DNA from 3 places in the Leuconostoc sp. XM4 genome. Region 2 is predicted to be linked to each of the others. Evidence: riboswitches for the same ligand, from Rfam matches in the RefSeq annotation. Region 2 holds a riboswitch; each other region holds the start of a gene.
The links. A riboswitch is a leader RNA that binds a small molecule or an ion and turns the genes downstream of it on or off. The one in region 2 is predicted to bind thiamine pyrophosphate.
Positions count from the first base shown of each region.

Region 1: it holds a riboswitch for thiamine pyrophosphate, as region 2 does, so the genes downstream of both, tenA (thiaminase II) here and thiE (thiamine phosphate synthase) in region 2, are expected to answer to the same signal.
Region 3: it holds a riboswitch for thiamine pyrophosphate, as region 2 does, so the genes downstream of both, RHP64_RS04610 (solute carrier family 23 protein) here and thiE (thiamine phosphate synthase) in region 2, are expected to answer to the same signal.

Region 1 is NZ_CP134507.1:1,539,447-1,544,934, reverse strand. Features, by position in the region: gene hisA (1-(5-phosphoribosyl)-5-[(5-phosphoribosylamino)methylideneamino]imidazole-4-carboxamide isomerase) at 1-555, shown strand, start outside; gene hisF (imidazole glycerol phosphate synthase subunit HisF) at 552-1,316, shown strand; gene hisI (phosphoribosyl-AMP cyclohydrolase) at 1,313-1,711, shown strand; gene hisE (phosphoribosyl-ATP diphosphatase) at 1,735-2,079, shown strand; gene hisC (histidinol-phosphate transaminase) at 2,063-3,136, shown strand; gene tenA (thiaminase II) at 3,224-3,928, opposite strand; TPP riboswitch at 4,002-4,104, opposite strand; TPP riboswitch at 4,237-4,326, shown strand; gene RHP64_RS07735 (ECF transporter S component) at 4,449-5,039, shown strand; gene RHP64_RS07730 (ATP-binding cassette domain-containing protein) at 5,053-5,488, shown strand, end outside.
Region 2 is NZ_CP134507.1:1,135,091-1,140,578, forward strand. Features, by position in the region: gene RHP64_RS05745 (Zn-dependent hydrolase) at 1-189, opposite strand, end outside; gene RHP64_RS05750 (MFS transporter) at 196-1,422, opposite strand; gene RHP64_RS05755 (thiazole synthase) at 1,446-2,222, opposite strand; gene thiF (sulfur carrier protein ThiS adenylyltransferase ThiF) at 2,244-2,891, opposite strand; gene thiS (sulfur carrier protein ThiS) at 2,902-3,099, opposite strand; gene thiE (thiamine phosphate synthase) at 3,126-3,764, opposite strand; TPP riboswitch at 3,896-3,986, opposite strand; gene RHP64_RS05775 (type I 3-dehydroquinate dehydratase) at 4,136-5,017, opposite strand; gene RHP64_RS05780 (type 2 periplasmic-binding domain-containing protein) at 5,014-5,488, opposite strand, start outside.
Region 3 is NZ_CP134507.1:920,806-926,293, forward strand. Features, by position in the region: gene RHP64_RS04595 (PTS cellobiose transporter subunit IIA) at 1-116, shown strand, start outside; gene RHP64_RS04600 (hypothetical protein) at 73-627, shown strand; gene celB (PTS cellobiose transporter subunit IIC) at 645-1,979, shown strand; TPP riboswitch at 2,155-2,244, shown strand; TPP riboswitch at 2,327-2,426, shown strand; gene RHP64_RS04610 (solute carrier family 23 protein) at 2,505-3,791, shown strand; gene RHP64_RS04615 (LuxE/PaaK family acyltransferase) at 3,784-4,896, shown strand; gene RHP64_RS04620 (acyl-CoA reductase) at 4,908-5,488, shown strand, end outside.

The DNA.
Region 1 (5,488 bases), 400 kb from region 2:
AAGGAAGGAAAACCAGTTAATCTAAATGTTATTCAATCTTTACGAGAACAAACAAACTTGTTTATTGAACTTGGTGGCGGTATCCGGACTCTTGAACAGGTTAACCAATACTTAAATATAGGTATTAATCGTGTGATTATTGGATCAGCAGCTTTGACTCATCCGGAACTTGTGCGAACAGCGGTTGCAAAGTATGGCTCCGATAAAATTGTTGTTGGTGTTGACGGCCGTGATGAAAAAGTTGCCACACAAGGTTGGCTTGAAAATTCTGATACGAGTTTTGATGATATTGTTGAAGCTATGTTATCAGTAGGTGTTTCGAATTTTGTTGTCACCGATATCGCCAGAGATGGGACCCTATCAGGTCCTAACATTGAGCTATTATCACGTTTACAAAATAAATTTCCTAAAAGCAATATTATAGCTAGTGGGGGTATTGCCAATATTAAAAACGTTACAGATTTACAAGCAAGCGGTATTCACGATATTATTGTTGGCCGAGCACTTTATGATGGAGATGTGACACTAGCTCAATTAAAGGAGGTGGATGGATGACTTTAGCCAAACGAATTGTTCCAGCATTAGACATTAAGAATGGTAGAGTAGTTAAAGGGGTTAATTTTGTCAATTTACGTGAAGTAGGTGATCCCGTTGAATCAGCGAAAGCCTATCAGGCTGCTGGCGCTGATGAGCTAGTGTTTTTAGACATTACAGCAACTTTGGAAGAGCGGGATACCATCATGTCAGTCGTTGATGCTGTTTCCAGGGAAGTATTCATCCCCTTGACCGTTGGCGGTGGTATTCGAACGACAGAAGACATGGGTCGTTTAATTAAAGCGGGAGCTGATAAAATATTTGTTAACTCTGAAGCAGTAAAGAACCCAGCGCTAATTACGGACGGGGCTAAAATATTTGGCTCGCAAGCTATCGTCGGCGCAATTGATGCTAAATGGGATGAATCGGCTGGTATTTATCGGGTCTACGTTTCTGGCGGATCTAAGCCTACAAGTCTTGATGCTATTGAATGGGCCTCTGAATTAGTCGCTCGTGGGGCTGGCGAATTGCTAGTAACAAGTATGGATGCCGATGGAACAAAAAAAGGGTACGATATTCAACTCTATGATCAACTAGCAGATGCTGTGAATGTACCAGTAGTAGCCTCGGGTGGTGCTGGTTCAACACAAGATTTTGTTAATTTATTTGAGAAAACTAAAATTGACGCAGCACTAGCTGCTTCAGTATTTCATTTTGGTGAAATTAAAATACCAAATTTGAAACGAACACTGAAAGATGATGGTGTGGAGATACGCATATGATTGGAACTGAACCGGATTTCAACAAGCAAAGTCAAAATGGTTTGATCCCTGCTGTCATTGTCGACGCGGAAACAAAGGCATTTTTGATGCTAGGCTATATGAACAAAGAAAGTTATTCATTAACCAAAAGTACTGGGCAAACTTGGTTTTGGTCTCGTGAGCGACAAGAATTGTGGCATAAAGGGGAGACTTCGGGTAACATACAACAGGTCGTTAGCATGACATTAGATTGTGATTTAGATACTCTGCTAATTCATGTGAATCCTGCAGGGCCAGCCTGTCATACTAATGCTTACTCATGTTTTTTTAACACGATAAAAGGTGAAGGTTTAGCAGATGCTAATCAAGCAACCATTGCAAATAAATGGACTGATGGTTATTTTCCAAAAGAGTAAATACCACACTAAAAGGAGAAATGATGCCACAACAAACAATTGAAGAACTTTATGAACAAGCACTTGAGCGCAAACAAAATCCCCAAACAGGATCCTATACTGATTATCTATATCAAAAAGGATTAGATAAAATTCTAAAAAAAGTGGGAGAAGAAAGCACGGAAGTAATTCTCGGCGCCAAAAATAATAATGAAGAGCTAATTTATGAAACTTCAGATTTATTGTTTCATTTAATGGTCTTATTAGTTGAAAAGGGTGTCAGTTTAGATGATATTAAAGATGAATTAGGGTCACGCTTAGGAAAAAAATCATTATTGCATGAACGCGCTGATTGGCGAGGAGATAAGAAAAATGAAAAAGACAGTTAAAGCTTTAGCAGCTTATCAAGCAGAATTACCAGTAGAAACTGTAAAAGCAAAGTATGGATTGCAACATTTAGCCCGCTTATCAGCCAATGAATCTGTGTATGGTCCATCACCCAAAGTTGCTCAAGCTGTACGTGCTGTTTCCGATGATATTTTAGGTTATTATCCAGATGGACAAGCGACAGAACTACGTGAAGCGGTAGCTAAGTTAAATCATGTTGACCCACAACATTTGGTGTTTGGTGCTGGCGCAGATGAATTGATTGAGCTGTTGACTCGTGTTGTGTTGGAACCAGGATCAAATATTATTATTCCCAATCCGACATTTGGTGAATATGCGATGCATGCACAAATCGAACAGTCTACAACAAAAAAAATACCCGTTAATGTTGATAACGGGCATGTTGATTTTGATGCGATTTTAGATGCTATTGATGATAAAACTGCTATGGTATGGATAGCTAACCCCAACAATCCAACAGGGGTATTCGAAACAACCAGCTCCATTAAGCGCTTTTTGGACAAGCTGCCAGCAAATATTACGTTAGTAGTGGACGAAGCCTACTATGATTTTGTAGATGAACCTGATGCTACCGTGGCACCTTTGGTAGCTGAGTACACAAACTTGGTTGTGCTACGTACCTTATCAAAGGCATACGGTCTAGCTAATTTACGTGTTGGATATGGCATTATGCAAGATCCCCTTTATAGTGCGATGCAAGCAGTTCGTTTACCGTATAATTTATCAACCTATCAGATTGTTGGTGGCACGGCTGCTGTATTAGATCAAGAGTACTTGCAGAAAAATGTCCAACGTTTTCAAGTAGAGCGCCAAAAGTTCCAAGATTTTTTGACTAAAAATAAGTTTAAGTTTTATGAATCACAGGCTAATTTTATTTGGATAAAGGTTGGCGAAACGAAAAAAGTTGGTCAAAAATTATTAGAACAAGGTTTCCAAGTCAACGATCGACTTAATCCTGAGTGGATTCGTATTGCGTTAGGTACACCAGAAGACAATGCTGAATTAAAATTAGCTTTTTTGAAAGCTACAAACAAATAAATTCACGGATACACAAAAATGTTGCGTCATTAAATAACGACGCAACATTTTTGTGTTATTAAATTTCACTTCTTTACATCAATAGCCTTACAAAGTGTTTGCCTGATTTAATACATCTTTGAAGCGCCAGTCTTCTTGGTGGTAGGCTTGTTCCCAGAACTGCCATTCTAATTCACAACTTTTAAGAAAAAACTGTGTGGCCTGTTGGCGTTGTTGAGTTGTTGCATTTTCTGCCAAGCGATCTATCCATTCAAAGATTTTGTCAGATAGTGAAACTTCCGAATCATCATCTGTATTATCATAAAAATCAATCCAGCTTTTGAATGGGTTATCATTTGTGTTCGCTTTCTCCTGAACTTGTTTTTTTGCAATTTCATTATAGGTCCAAGGGCACGCCTGAAAAGCAGCTAGAATATTTAATAAGGAGCCGGTGTCAGCCGCACGATACATATGTGATTCGTATAGATATGCTTTAGGTGTTGGCGTGGCGTGTTGCAATGTTTCATATTCGACGCCGGCAACGTCACAAAAAACATGATGGGGATGAATTTCGCTATTTAAAATGAAATCAATTGAATCAGCAAAAAATTTCATTTCATTACGATCAGTTAATTTTGTAATGGCATTGGCATAAATTTTGATAAATTCACTAAGATATTGGAAATCTTGTTCAACGTAAAAAATCAAAGCTTCTCGGGGAACGTAACCGTCCGCAATGCCACGAACAAATGCGTGATCATGAATGGCTGTCATAATTGGTGCAGCTTGGGTGCGCAATTCTTCTGAAAACATAATTTCTCCTAAAATCTTTACATGTCCAACAAAAAAACTCTCTCTTGACTATAGGCAAAAAAGAGTATCTTTTGTAAAAAGAATACCACTTTCCTACGCTAGTATTGACTAGATCAGGTTCGAAGGGATTGATAAGTAATATCATCTCAGCCAAGAAGGCACCCCTAGTGGACAGCATATATTTTTTTTAATGAGATTAGCATAGCATTGAAAAATTAAAATTGCAAATGGTTTTATGGTGTAGCTAATGGGCTAGAAAATTTCTTTGCATTTAAAATTAGAATGGGTTATACTAATTCACGAAGTTAATATTTTATCTGGGGTACCGTAAGGTTGAGATAATACCCATTGAACCTGTCAGGTTAATACCTGCGAAGGAAGAATAAGTTAGATTAAGATGTCTTTTTGATGCCATCAATCACTAAATTCTTTTGTGGTTGGTGGCTTTTTGTATAGACACTTATACTATAAAAGGTATTTTATCGAAACATACAGCCTCGAAACAAGAGGAGAGATGTTTATGGAACAAGTAGAAACAGTAACAGCGGGATCAAAAGGGAAATGGTCTTTGCGAGAAGTCATTTTAATGGCGTTGATTGGTATCGCCTTTGGTGTGATTTATTTTATTATGGATCCAGTGTACACAGCACTTGATGCAGTCTTAGTTCCGCTTGGGTTACACCAATACACCATTGCAATCACTATTGGGCCATGGATGATGGCAGCCCCATTGGCTAGTTATTTATTGAAACGTGTTGGTGCGGGATTAATAGGTGAATTGCTTGGCGCCACTGGAGAAGCCTTGTTGGGCGGCTATTGGGGTGTTGCAACACTAATTTCTGGACTTATTCAAGGTATCGGATCAGAGCTTGGTTTTACTTTGACAGGATATAAAAGCTGGAAAATGGGTTTGATTTTGTCAACATTTACTGGAACATGCGTGACATTCATCTGGTCATTGTTCCACGATGGATATCTACAATTTGATTTTGGTATGCTAGTTGGGTTGTTTATTGTTCGCTGGATTTCAATTGCATTTTTTGCTGGTCTATTAGTTTACTGGATTGTCAACTTGCTAGAGAAGTCTAAATTATTAAAAACAAACCGATAAGGTCAATAAAAGTATGACGGAATTAAAGGCCAATCATTTAGATATTAAATTTGACGATGAAATTATCTTAGAAGATATTTCACTGGAGATTAGACCAGAACAATTTATATTATTAGTTGGTTCATCTGGATGTGGCAAATCAACTTTGATGACTGCCTTAGCTGGGTTATATCCTAAATATGGCGGCGAATTGTCACAGGAAGTGTCTTTGAACCATCAGTCAATTGCTCAAATCAAAGCGAACCATCGCGCTAAAAAAGTTGCCATGCTATTTCAGCATCCAGATCAACAATTTGCCATGGATCGCGTAGAAGATGAATTGATTTTTTCATTAGAAAATTTATCTTTAACTACCGAGGAAATTGATAAGAGAATTAATTCTGCTTTATCAGAGGTAGGAATTGAATCACTGCGACACCGAGAACTTTCATACTTGTCAGGTGGAGAAT
Region 2 (5,488 bases):
TTTTTCTGTTGTTGCATAGACATTTCCAATGTTGTCAACAAAAGTGTAAAGACCGTAGTCACTAGCAATCTGCATATACTTTTTTTGCGCTGCCAACCAATTTTCATCATATACACAGCGCGTCACACCATCAAAACTAGTTAAACCAATTTTTTTGAATTCGTTTAGTAAAGATACTATATTTTTCATAAGCGTTCAGTCTCGTTCAGCTTCATATTTCACAAAATTAAAGCAAACTAACGACGCCATCAATAATAATGCGGCAACATAAAAACTAATGCTCATACCTTTCGTAACATCAATTAAGAAGCCAGTCATGATTGGTGCAATAATTGATGCAATCATCCCCAAAAAATTATAAATCCCAAATGTCATTGCCAGCTGCGAATTTTTAGCATTAATCTTAATGGTATACAATAGCAAAGGATCTAATGCCATTTTTCCTGTTACCCCATAGACTAGCAAAGACAGTAACAAGACCATATCATTATTAATCGTTACGCCGACAATCAGTGAAATTGCCGATAAAGGAACTAAAATACATATCAATGTCTTAGTATTTTTCAAATAATCATTTATTCTAGCAAACAATAATGCACTTGGAATGGCGATAAACGGCACAATGGATGCTACCCACCCTACATTTGTTCCTGAAATATGCCGATAATCTATCAAGTATAACGGTAACCAAGTAATCATTACAATCTGCCCATAAATTGAAGCAAAAAGCATCAAGTACGTACATGACAAATTACGTGTAAATAGCGCTTTGATGTCGATTGACTTAATTGCAGTCTTAGAATGATTTGGTTTAGTTGATGCATTAAACGGCTTGTCTCGTATAACCAATATATACAGTAGTCCAACGATTACAGTTGGTACGCTGATAGTGATAAATGGGGTAGACCAATGAAAATGAAGCTGTAACACAAGAATACTGGATAATAATGTGCCAAGAATTTGCCCAAAAGCCTGTCCAGAATTAATTAAAGCTGTTCCAAAAGTTAACTTGTTTTTCGGTAATACTTGCGAGGATAATCCATACGATGCGCCATAGAAGCTTCCTTCACCAATACCCACCATTGCTCTAGTAATTAAGAATAGTCCAATAGTTGTGACTAATCCAGAAAATAAGGTCATCACACCAAAAAATATGAAACCAAGTCCAATAATCCATTTTTTACTAAAGTAGTCTGCTAAGGTAGAAAAAGGCATTTGCACGATGGTATACGTTAAGAAAAACAAGGACGAAATCAAACCCAGTTGGCTATGATTCAAGCCAAATTCTGACTGAATAGCTGGCATAACAGGATTTAATATTGTACGGTCTGCATATATGAATATCCAACCAAAAAAATTTAATAAAATAATAGTGACCCAACTATTATGCCGTTTATTTATTGGGTCTATCGTATTTTCCATGTGACTTCCTTTTTGAATTCATCCTAAGCAGGATTACTTACTCCTGTTAGTGTTGAAGACGGTGAAGCAGATCCATCTAATACCCGGCCAGGTTTTGCTAAATAAGCTTTACGCCCGGCATTGATTGCTAATTTGAATGCTTCAGCCATCAAAGGAATATTTCCAGCAGTTGCCATTGCTGTGTTGGCCATAATGGCATCTGCCCCCATCTCCATAGCTTCAGCAGCTTGACTAGGTTTTCCGATACCCGCATCAATTATAATTGGCAAGTCAATCTCATTAATAAGAATTTGAATCAAATCTTTATTGGACAGGCCCTTGTTGGTTCCAATTGGTGCTCCTAGTGGCATAATTGCTGCCGCTCCCGCATCGGTTAATTGTTTGGCTATGTTTAAGTCGGGCAACATATAAGGCATTACAATAAAGCCTTCTTTGGCCAGAACTTCTGTTGCTTTTAATGTTTCGTAATTATCAGGCATTAAGTATTTTTTATCAGGAATTACTTCTAATTTAATAAAGTCACTACCACTTAATTCACGGGCAATACGGGCAATTCGGATAGTTTCTTCAGCATTTGTGCAGCCTGAAGTATTAGGTAAAATAGTGACATTCTCAGGAATATAGTTTAAAATATTTTCCTTGGCGTCATTGGAACGTCTCAATGCCATTGTTATTATCTGAGCATCAGCATTTTTTACTGCTGAATCAATTAATTCATAGGAATATTTACCGGATCCTAAAATGAATCTTGAAGTGAATGTATGACCACCAATGGTCAAGGTATCAGTATTTTCTTTCATTACTATCAGTTTCTCCTAAATTTATAAAGCCACTTTACCGAGTATTAGCTGTAAAATGACATTTGCTTGATGACCAGCGCACACAAGCACTCTTGGTGCCATCAATCCTTCTACTCCAGCACTAATGTTATCCCCACAGATGTATACATTTTCGCTCTGTTGTCTCGTTTTAATATTATTTGGACTATGAATTCCAGCTAACCCGTTGCCCATAACAAGCGGTTTATTTGGAAAAATTTCACGAGAACTACCTAATAGGACTGCTTTACTATGCGGGTCATCAAATGCTTCACATATGATATCACTATCACCAAATAGAGCTTCAACATTTTGCGACGTGACTCTTTCTTGAATTGTTGAAATTGTAATAAATGGATTGAACTCTAATATATTTTGTTTTAGCGCAATCACCTTTGGTACATTAATTTGACTCAATTTAAATTGCTGTCGATTCAGGTTACTCAACTCAACAGCATCAAAATCAATCAAAGTCAAATGCCCTACTCCTGCACGCGCTAATGCGATGGCAATATTAGAGCCAAGTCCACCGGCACCTGCAATAGTCACATGAGCCTGTGCAAGTTTTTCTGACGTTCCTGGCACATTGCGTTGTTTCATATCTTCATATACTTCTTGAACGCTGTAACCATCAATATTAATTTTGTGCATAAGACTTCCTTTAACCTCCGCCTACAAATGAAATAATTTCAATTTGATCATCATTATGAATAAAAGTATCTACAAAACGTTCACGTTGTAAAATCTTACCGTTGTGTTCAACTACAATGTTTTCTAAAGCAGCATTTTTGTCATTGAGCAGTTGTGCAATTGTCTTTCCAACGTACTGATTCTCTACAGAGCCATTTATCTTAAGCATTACCTAGGACCACCTTTCTCTAGTTTTTAAAGTACTTGGTCAAGTGCTTTAATCGTGTCGGATACTTTGTCCGCTATATTTTCGGCACACATAATTTCGCTAACCATCGCCACACCATTGACTTCAGTATTTTTAAAGTTGTGAATTGTATGTTCCTTGATACCACCAATTGCAATGACTGGTATGGAGACAGTTCGTGTAATCTCCTTTAAAGTTTCGATTGACGTAGGTTTTGTGATTACCTTGGTCTTAGTTGGATAAATAGCGCCAACTCCTAAATAATCTGCCCCCTCTAGTTCGGCCTGTGTGGCTCTCATGACACTTTTAGCAGACACACCCAAAATTTTTTCTGGACCAATTAAACGTCTTGCGACTGATATCGGTAAGTCATTATCGCCAATATGGACACCAGCAGCATCAACTGCTTGACAGATATCTATTCTGTCATCAATAATCAATGGAATTCTGAATCTGTCAGTAATTTCTTTCACTTTCGTTGCCAGTTCAAAATACTTATGCGTGGTAACCTCCTTTTCTCTTAGCTGAACGAGTGTGACACCGTTCTGACATGCTTTTTCAATTCGACCTAAAAACTCTTCATCAGAATAATCGTATCGATTTGTGACTAAATATAGCTTTAGCACCTTAGTTATATTTACATCCATGGGCTCCTTTTCGTAAACCTCCTGATAATATATTTTTGAAATTTTTCAATACACTGAACCTTTTTAAATTTTTCAAATAAAAAAGCTGTTTTTTTGCGCAAATGGGTACGCAAAAAAACAGCTTAATAAAAAATCTATTAATCACATCTTCCTACGCAGATTTTAATCCGATCAGGTTCAATGGGTATTTCTCAGCCCTCGCGGGCACCCCAGACATACATATATAATTTCATAAATACTATAACATTTATTTTTTGTAAACACAAGAAATAATTGCCTAGTAAATCAAAGTAAACAAAAAACGCTACCTCCGGAGAGATAGCGGGTAGGTAGATAGATACTACCCAGTTGGTCTTAACTAATATAACACATTATTGCCAAGCTTGCAATAATTCATTAATTGTCAGCTGCCCAGGAGCACTTCCTTGTGTACCATCAAGTACTGCAAAGGTCATTTCTGACCCATATTCATATCCCTCGATACGGCTACGTTTACCTATCTCTCCCATGCTCATCGTGATTAATGGTTGCGAAATATTGACGTTCTTAGTTGTTTGCAATAGGTAATCAACGTCTTTTTCGGATTCAGGCATGACAGCCAATTTGATAATATCTGCTGAAGTATCAGCCATATCACTGATTAAAGCTGGCAAATTTTTAGGGGTAGATTCAAAATCGTGGTATGACAGTAATACTGGAACATTGGCTTTATTCGCTGCGTCCATAATACTTTGTCGTAGCGGCTCATCTAATGTATATTCAACATCAACAGCTGCAAACGGAAACCCCGAGTGTAAAGCAGTAATCATAAAAGTGGCATACTCGGTTGGGCCCATTTCACCACGGCCACCTTGTGTAACCGTACGATATGTTAACAACACCGGAAAACCACCAATACTATTAAACACCGTACCAGTTAACTCTTTAATAATTTGAACATTTATTTGTGGCCAATTAGCCATGAATTCTTGCTTGGCATTATCAATTTCTGACAACATTTTCGCTTCTGTCATGGCAGAAACGTCTTTTTGCGCCAATTCACTTTGTGCCCCATCCTTAACTTGTTGCCACATAACCGCCTGACTAAAGTCATCTGCGATGTAATCTGCCCGCCATTCAACAATGTCTGGATTTTGTTGTTGTAGTTTTTGAGCGAACGGACTAATTTTGTCCGTAGGTCCTAAAGTTAGGGGGACTGCTATAATCGGTTTATTCGTACTGCTAGGTATGTTTAATAGTTCTCTTAATGTCATAGGACTCTATAGACGATCCAAACCATCTGAGGCTTTAATTGTTGCCTAATTTGGTATTTTCCGTCACTACTTTCAGGTAATTTTTTGAATTGTTCTTCAGAAACAATTGTAAACCGATTTTGTTCTTTTATAAAGCTCTGTAATGCAACAATTTTACTTGGTGCAAACATCACTGACGGCCCCCAAGCATTATCTAAATTCACAGAGGTTAAATATCTTTTCATTAAGCCTTCTGTGGCCGCATGGACTATTGCTACATTTCGCTCAAATTGGGTATTTTCAATCACACTCATCGTCATTAAGGGTAGCGAAAATGTTTGTTCAATTGCAAGCTGTGACCAATTTAAATAATTAAAGTCGGCCCAATTCAAATCTGGTTCCTGATTAGACTTAAATGCAACTGGTAAAATTATTTTATCCCCTTTATAGTCACTTAGATGTAATAAAACTTCTTCAAAACTATTGTGCAAA
Region 3 (5,488 bases), 210 kb from region 2:
ACTTAATGACAACGATGACTTTACGTGAGATGGCTATTGAAATGCAGACTCTTTATGAGGAGGTACAAGACATTGAAAAAAGGAATCAAACGAGGGCCAAAAAAGCCACAGGATAAACAGCACGGTTTAGAGGTCGCAATCGAAAAAAATCGTACGGAAATGAGCCTTAAAAGCATGCAGTTTAATCGATTCATGTTAATCCGTTATGCCACGGCATTCTTTCTGTTCGTAAACTTGTATTGGGCCATAATTATGTGGCAGACCCTAGTGGCACTAATACCTGTTGCTTTAATGTTTATCGCTTCGCTAGCAATTATTGAACAAATTAAGTTATTTGGACATCATACGAACCAACTGATTTATTCAAAAGTGTTCTTCAGATCACAGCTTATCGTGAATATCATTTTAATGGTGAGCATCCCAACATCGTTATTTACATTTTTTTACCAATTTATACAAAATACTGGTAGTAACCGCTTAGTGGTACTAATCCTGTTATTACTCAGTAGTAGCATACTTCTCATAGTTAACAAAAGGTTAGGCTTGATTGCAACAAATCACGATAAATATTACGCACGTTTGACAGCCTATCAGTCCGTTCTTAAAAATAATAAGGAGATGAAATAGTTATGGAAAATGGACCTATGTTTAACTTCCTACAAAAAGTGCTTTTGAAACCAATGACCAAAGTTTCCCAATATAGAATTGTGAGAGCTATCATGGCTGCTGGTATGGCTTCAATTCCTTTTACAATTGTGGGATCTATGATATTAGTTTTGAATATATTACCGACAGTATTTCCGTTCTTAAATGATTTTTTCGACGCAACATTCTTTAAGTTTAGCGATTTGTACATGATTGCCAACACAGCAACCATGGGTATCTTAGCCATGTATTTTAGTTTAGCAATTGGTTTTGAATTAACTCGTATTATTCAAACAGAAGATAAACTAAAAGTAGCGCCATTAAATGGTGCCTTCTTATCACTATTTGCATTCTTTATGTGCTTGCCAGAATTGGTTTTAAAAGGCGGAAAAATTGTTCTGCTAAATACTATATCCAAGGACGAGACAGTTATCAACGGATTTAGAATGACTAGCACAATCGACCGTGTTGGAACAAGTGGTATTTTCACAGCGATTATTATGGCTATTTTAGCAGTTTGGTTGTATTCATTCTGTGTGAAACATAACTGGACGATTAAAATGCCGGATGCTGTACCGGAAGGTGTATCAAGATCATTTACGGCATTGATTCCAACTTTCGTTATTGCTTTTGTTGTACTGGGTATTAATGGTTCCTTAGTGTTACTCGGTACTGACATTTTCAAAATGATTGCAATACCATTTAGCTTCGTTACAAGCATGACTAGCACCTGGCTAGGAATTATGGTGATTGAGTTCTTGATTCATGCCTTGTGGATTGTTGGTATTCATGGCGCTAACATTATTTCCGCATTTATTACGCCTATCTTCTTAGCAAATATGGTAGCAAATTCAAATGGGGCTAACATACCGTTTGCTGGAGAATTTAATAATGCCTTTGCTATCTTAGGTGGCTCTGGTGCGACACTTGGATTATGCATATTTATTACTTTACTAGCACGTTCCGAACAACTAAAAGTTTTAGGCCGAGCTTCAATCGTACCATCACTTTTTAATATTAACGAGCCGTTAATATTTGGATTACCAATTGTTTATAATCCTTATCTAGCTATTCCATTTTTCTTGGCACCAATGGCAACAGCTTCCGTTGCTTATGCAGCCATTAACTTCCATATCATTCGGCCAATTGTTATTCAAGCACCATGGCCATCCCCAGCCGGAATCGGTGCATTTATTAGTACCGTTGATTGGAAAGCAGCAGTCTTAGCAATAATCTGTGTTGTAATAGCTTTCATTATTTACTTACCATTTATCAAAATATATGATACTAAGTTGTACAATGATGAGCAGGGGAAAACACAAGTACAGCCTTAATGACGAGGCATCAAAATACTGGTCTGTGTTTAGTAACAGACTGGTATTTTTTATATACTCGACTGGCTGATTTGTGAAAGGTAAATTTCATCAGTAAGGATATCACTTAATGACAAACTTATGTGAAAAATAGAATGAATTACTTACATTTAATAGAAAATTTATGATACAATAATGCTTGTGCTAGGGGCGCCAAAATGGCTGAGAAGAACCCTTCGAACCTGAACTGATTAACATCAGCGTAGGAAAGTGCTACATTTTTTAACGTAGCATTTTTCTCTAGGTGAGAAAAATGTTTTTTTATTGCATAAAATGACTTGTTGAGAGGATTTTTTTGAAAAATGAATAATAATCACTAGGGGCGTCGCAAAGACTGAGATGATGTATATCGGTCCCTTTGAACCTGATCTAGTTAATACTAGCGTAGGAAAGTGACCAATATTTGATAACGACATGTACTGTTGTCAAAAGTGTCCTTTTTTATGTATTTAAGGGCACTTTTTTTATTGGAAAAGGAATTTAATTATGATGACACCAAAACATAATCGAATCATGGATCATGGCCTAGCTGGAATACAGCACGTGTTTGTTTCTAACGTATGGTTAGATCCAATTTATGTTGCCGCTGCCGCAGGGCTCTCACTGAACTTATCAACTAATCTTGTGAACACGATTTTTATTGTTTCAGGATTAGTCACGCTTACACAGGCAACAAAATTAGCGAAGCTGCCTATTGTTCAAGGGCCGTCAGCTGCTTTTGACGCGTTAATGATTAATGCTGGTAAAGCTGGTCAGTTAGCAACGGCGAGTGGTTCAATTTTACTGAGTGCACTCATTGTATTTTTATTGTCCGTTACAGGACTTATCAATAAACTAATCAAATTATTGACACCAGCAATTACCGGAACACTAATATTTTTGGTTGGTATTTCTTTATCTGGATTCACACTATCTGAATTCTTAGGTGGTTATCCAGGTGATAAAGGTTTCTCTTCACCAACAACACTTATTTTGTCTGTTACTACAGCAACTATTGTCATTCTATTGTCGATATTTGGTAAGGGATTTTGGAAGCGTTTTTCCTTTTTAATCGCGCTAATTGTTGGTGATATTCTAGCAGTTTCGTTAGGTGTCGTAGATTACAGCGTATTATCAACAAAATCATGGTTTGGCATGCCTCATTTATTGCCTTATGGATCGCTAAAGTTTAATTGGGTCATGTTTTTGACATTCTTTGTTGCCTATGTGGTTGCAGTGGTAGAGGCTTTAGGTGTCTATCAGGCAGCTGGCGATACTTTAAAAGAAAATATTTCACCAAGGCGCATTCAAAATGGTCTAATTGGCGAATCTGCGGGATCAATGTTTTCATCCTTGTTCGGAGCCTTTCCAACAACTGCTTTTGCGCAGAATGTAGGGATTTTAAACTTAACTGGTAATGTTTCGAGAATACCAGTAATTATTGCAGGAATTTTGTTTGTCGTACTAGGTTTTGTTCCTAAAATTGGTGCGTTTTTGGCAATAACGCCTAGTCCAGTGATTGGGGGCATATTTTTGCCCGCAGCAACAACTTTAATTCTGACTGGATTCAACATTTTGAAAAGAGCGCCTGACAACAATGAAAATAACATGATTATTGGATTGTCTATCATACTAGCGATTGCTCTGCCCAACTATGCAACCGGCTGGTCAGGTGTTACAGGTGAATTATTATCTAATAGCATATTAGTCGGTGCGTTGTCTGCCATCATCTTACAGTTTGCCTTGGTTAACTTACCACGAATGATAAAAAATATAAGAGGATCTCATGATTGAAAAATCTAAAAAAATTCAAAGCGACATTTTAACTTTCATTAATAAATACAAGGATCATCAAACAGAGCGATATGAATCGGACTTCAATCAGCTAGCTATGCGCATTTTTGCTTATCAATTTCAAAACAATTTACCATATAAAAAATTTGCCCAATTACGACATAAAAACCTCTTGACCGTAAAAAACTGGCGCGAGGTTCCGCTAATTCCGATTCAAGCGTACAAAGAATTAATTCTGTCAACCGAAGATATTAATCAAGCTGCGGATGTTTTTTATTCGAGTGGCACAACAAATATTAATCATAGAAGCAAACATTATATCTCGAATTTAAATATTTGGGAAGAATCTATGCGGGCAGGATTCAAGAAAAACGTTTTGCCTAATACGGATAAAATTAGAATACTTTCTTTGTTTCCGGGTATGGCAGATAACCCTAACTCTTCTTTATCTCGCTATATATCAACCGCTATACGAGAATTTGGTACTGAAAATAGCCATATCTTTTTTGAAAATAACCAACTAAACTATTCGGAACTAATCGTTGCTCTTCAAGAAGCAGAAAAAAATCATGAGTCCATATTACTTTTGGGTGCTTCGTTTTCTTATGTTCATCTATTGGCATACTTACAGCAACATCATCAATCCTTTAATCTGGCAAAAGAAAGCATTATTTTTGATACTGGTGGATTTAAGGGCAAGTCAAAAGAAGTGAGTATGACTGACTTATATGCTGATTTGGAGAGCACATTTAAGGTGACACGCGAACAAATTATAAATATGTACGGCATGACAGAGATTAGTTCTCAATGTTACGATCGAAATTTAATGGATCATTCAGAAAATAAAACAGTTTATTTTGATAAAATAGCACCTGCTTGGGTAAAAACTCAGGTCTTGGATACTGAAACGTTACAGCCTGTTGCACAGGGTCAACGTGGCCTATTGGCATACTATGACTTAGCTAATTGGGATTCCTGCGTATCAATTCTAACTGAAGACATTGTTATCAAAAACAATCATGGATTCACAATCATTGGTAGAGCAAAAGGATCGGTGGCTAAGGGTTGTTCCATCACCGCTGATGAGCTTTTACAACTGCAATAAAGGTGTCAATAATGTCTAATAAAGAAATGACAAAAATTAATATTTTTTACACGCCAGACAGCATTATCCTTGGTGATTTAACCGAAAAGGTAGTTGAAAATGAAACACATCATCTTGTATTGTGTTATCCCAAAATAACCGAACAAGAAATAAAAGAGATTACAAAAATAATAACGCATAACCGTAATCATTATTTAAAGCATCTTACAGTGAATGAAATTATTGATATTATTGCTCGGGCAGCAGAAAAATGGACTAACCCATCGTATCATCTTCGGAAAATAGCAGAAAAAGCAGTCCCCGCGGTAACTGGTTATGACGCTGATCAATTTAGTTTAGAGCTCAAAAACTTTATTCGCTTATTTCGAAAGAAAGAATTAAAACGATTTGTGAATACCGAACTTGGACAATCAGGTGCAATGTTGGATGATTTTCAACCAAACCTTTCCGGTGGATTTTCAAAATTTTACGGGCCAGATTTAATATTCCAAATATTTTCCGGCAACGTGCCAGGCATACAACTGTGGACACTCATCATGGGACTACTTGTAAAATCGCCAACACTGGGGAAAACATCTTTTGCAGAGCCTAT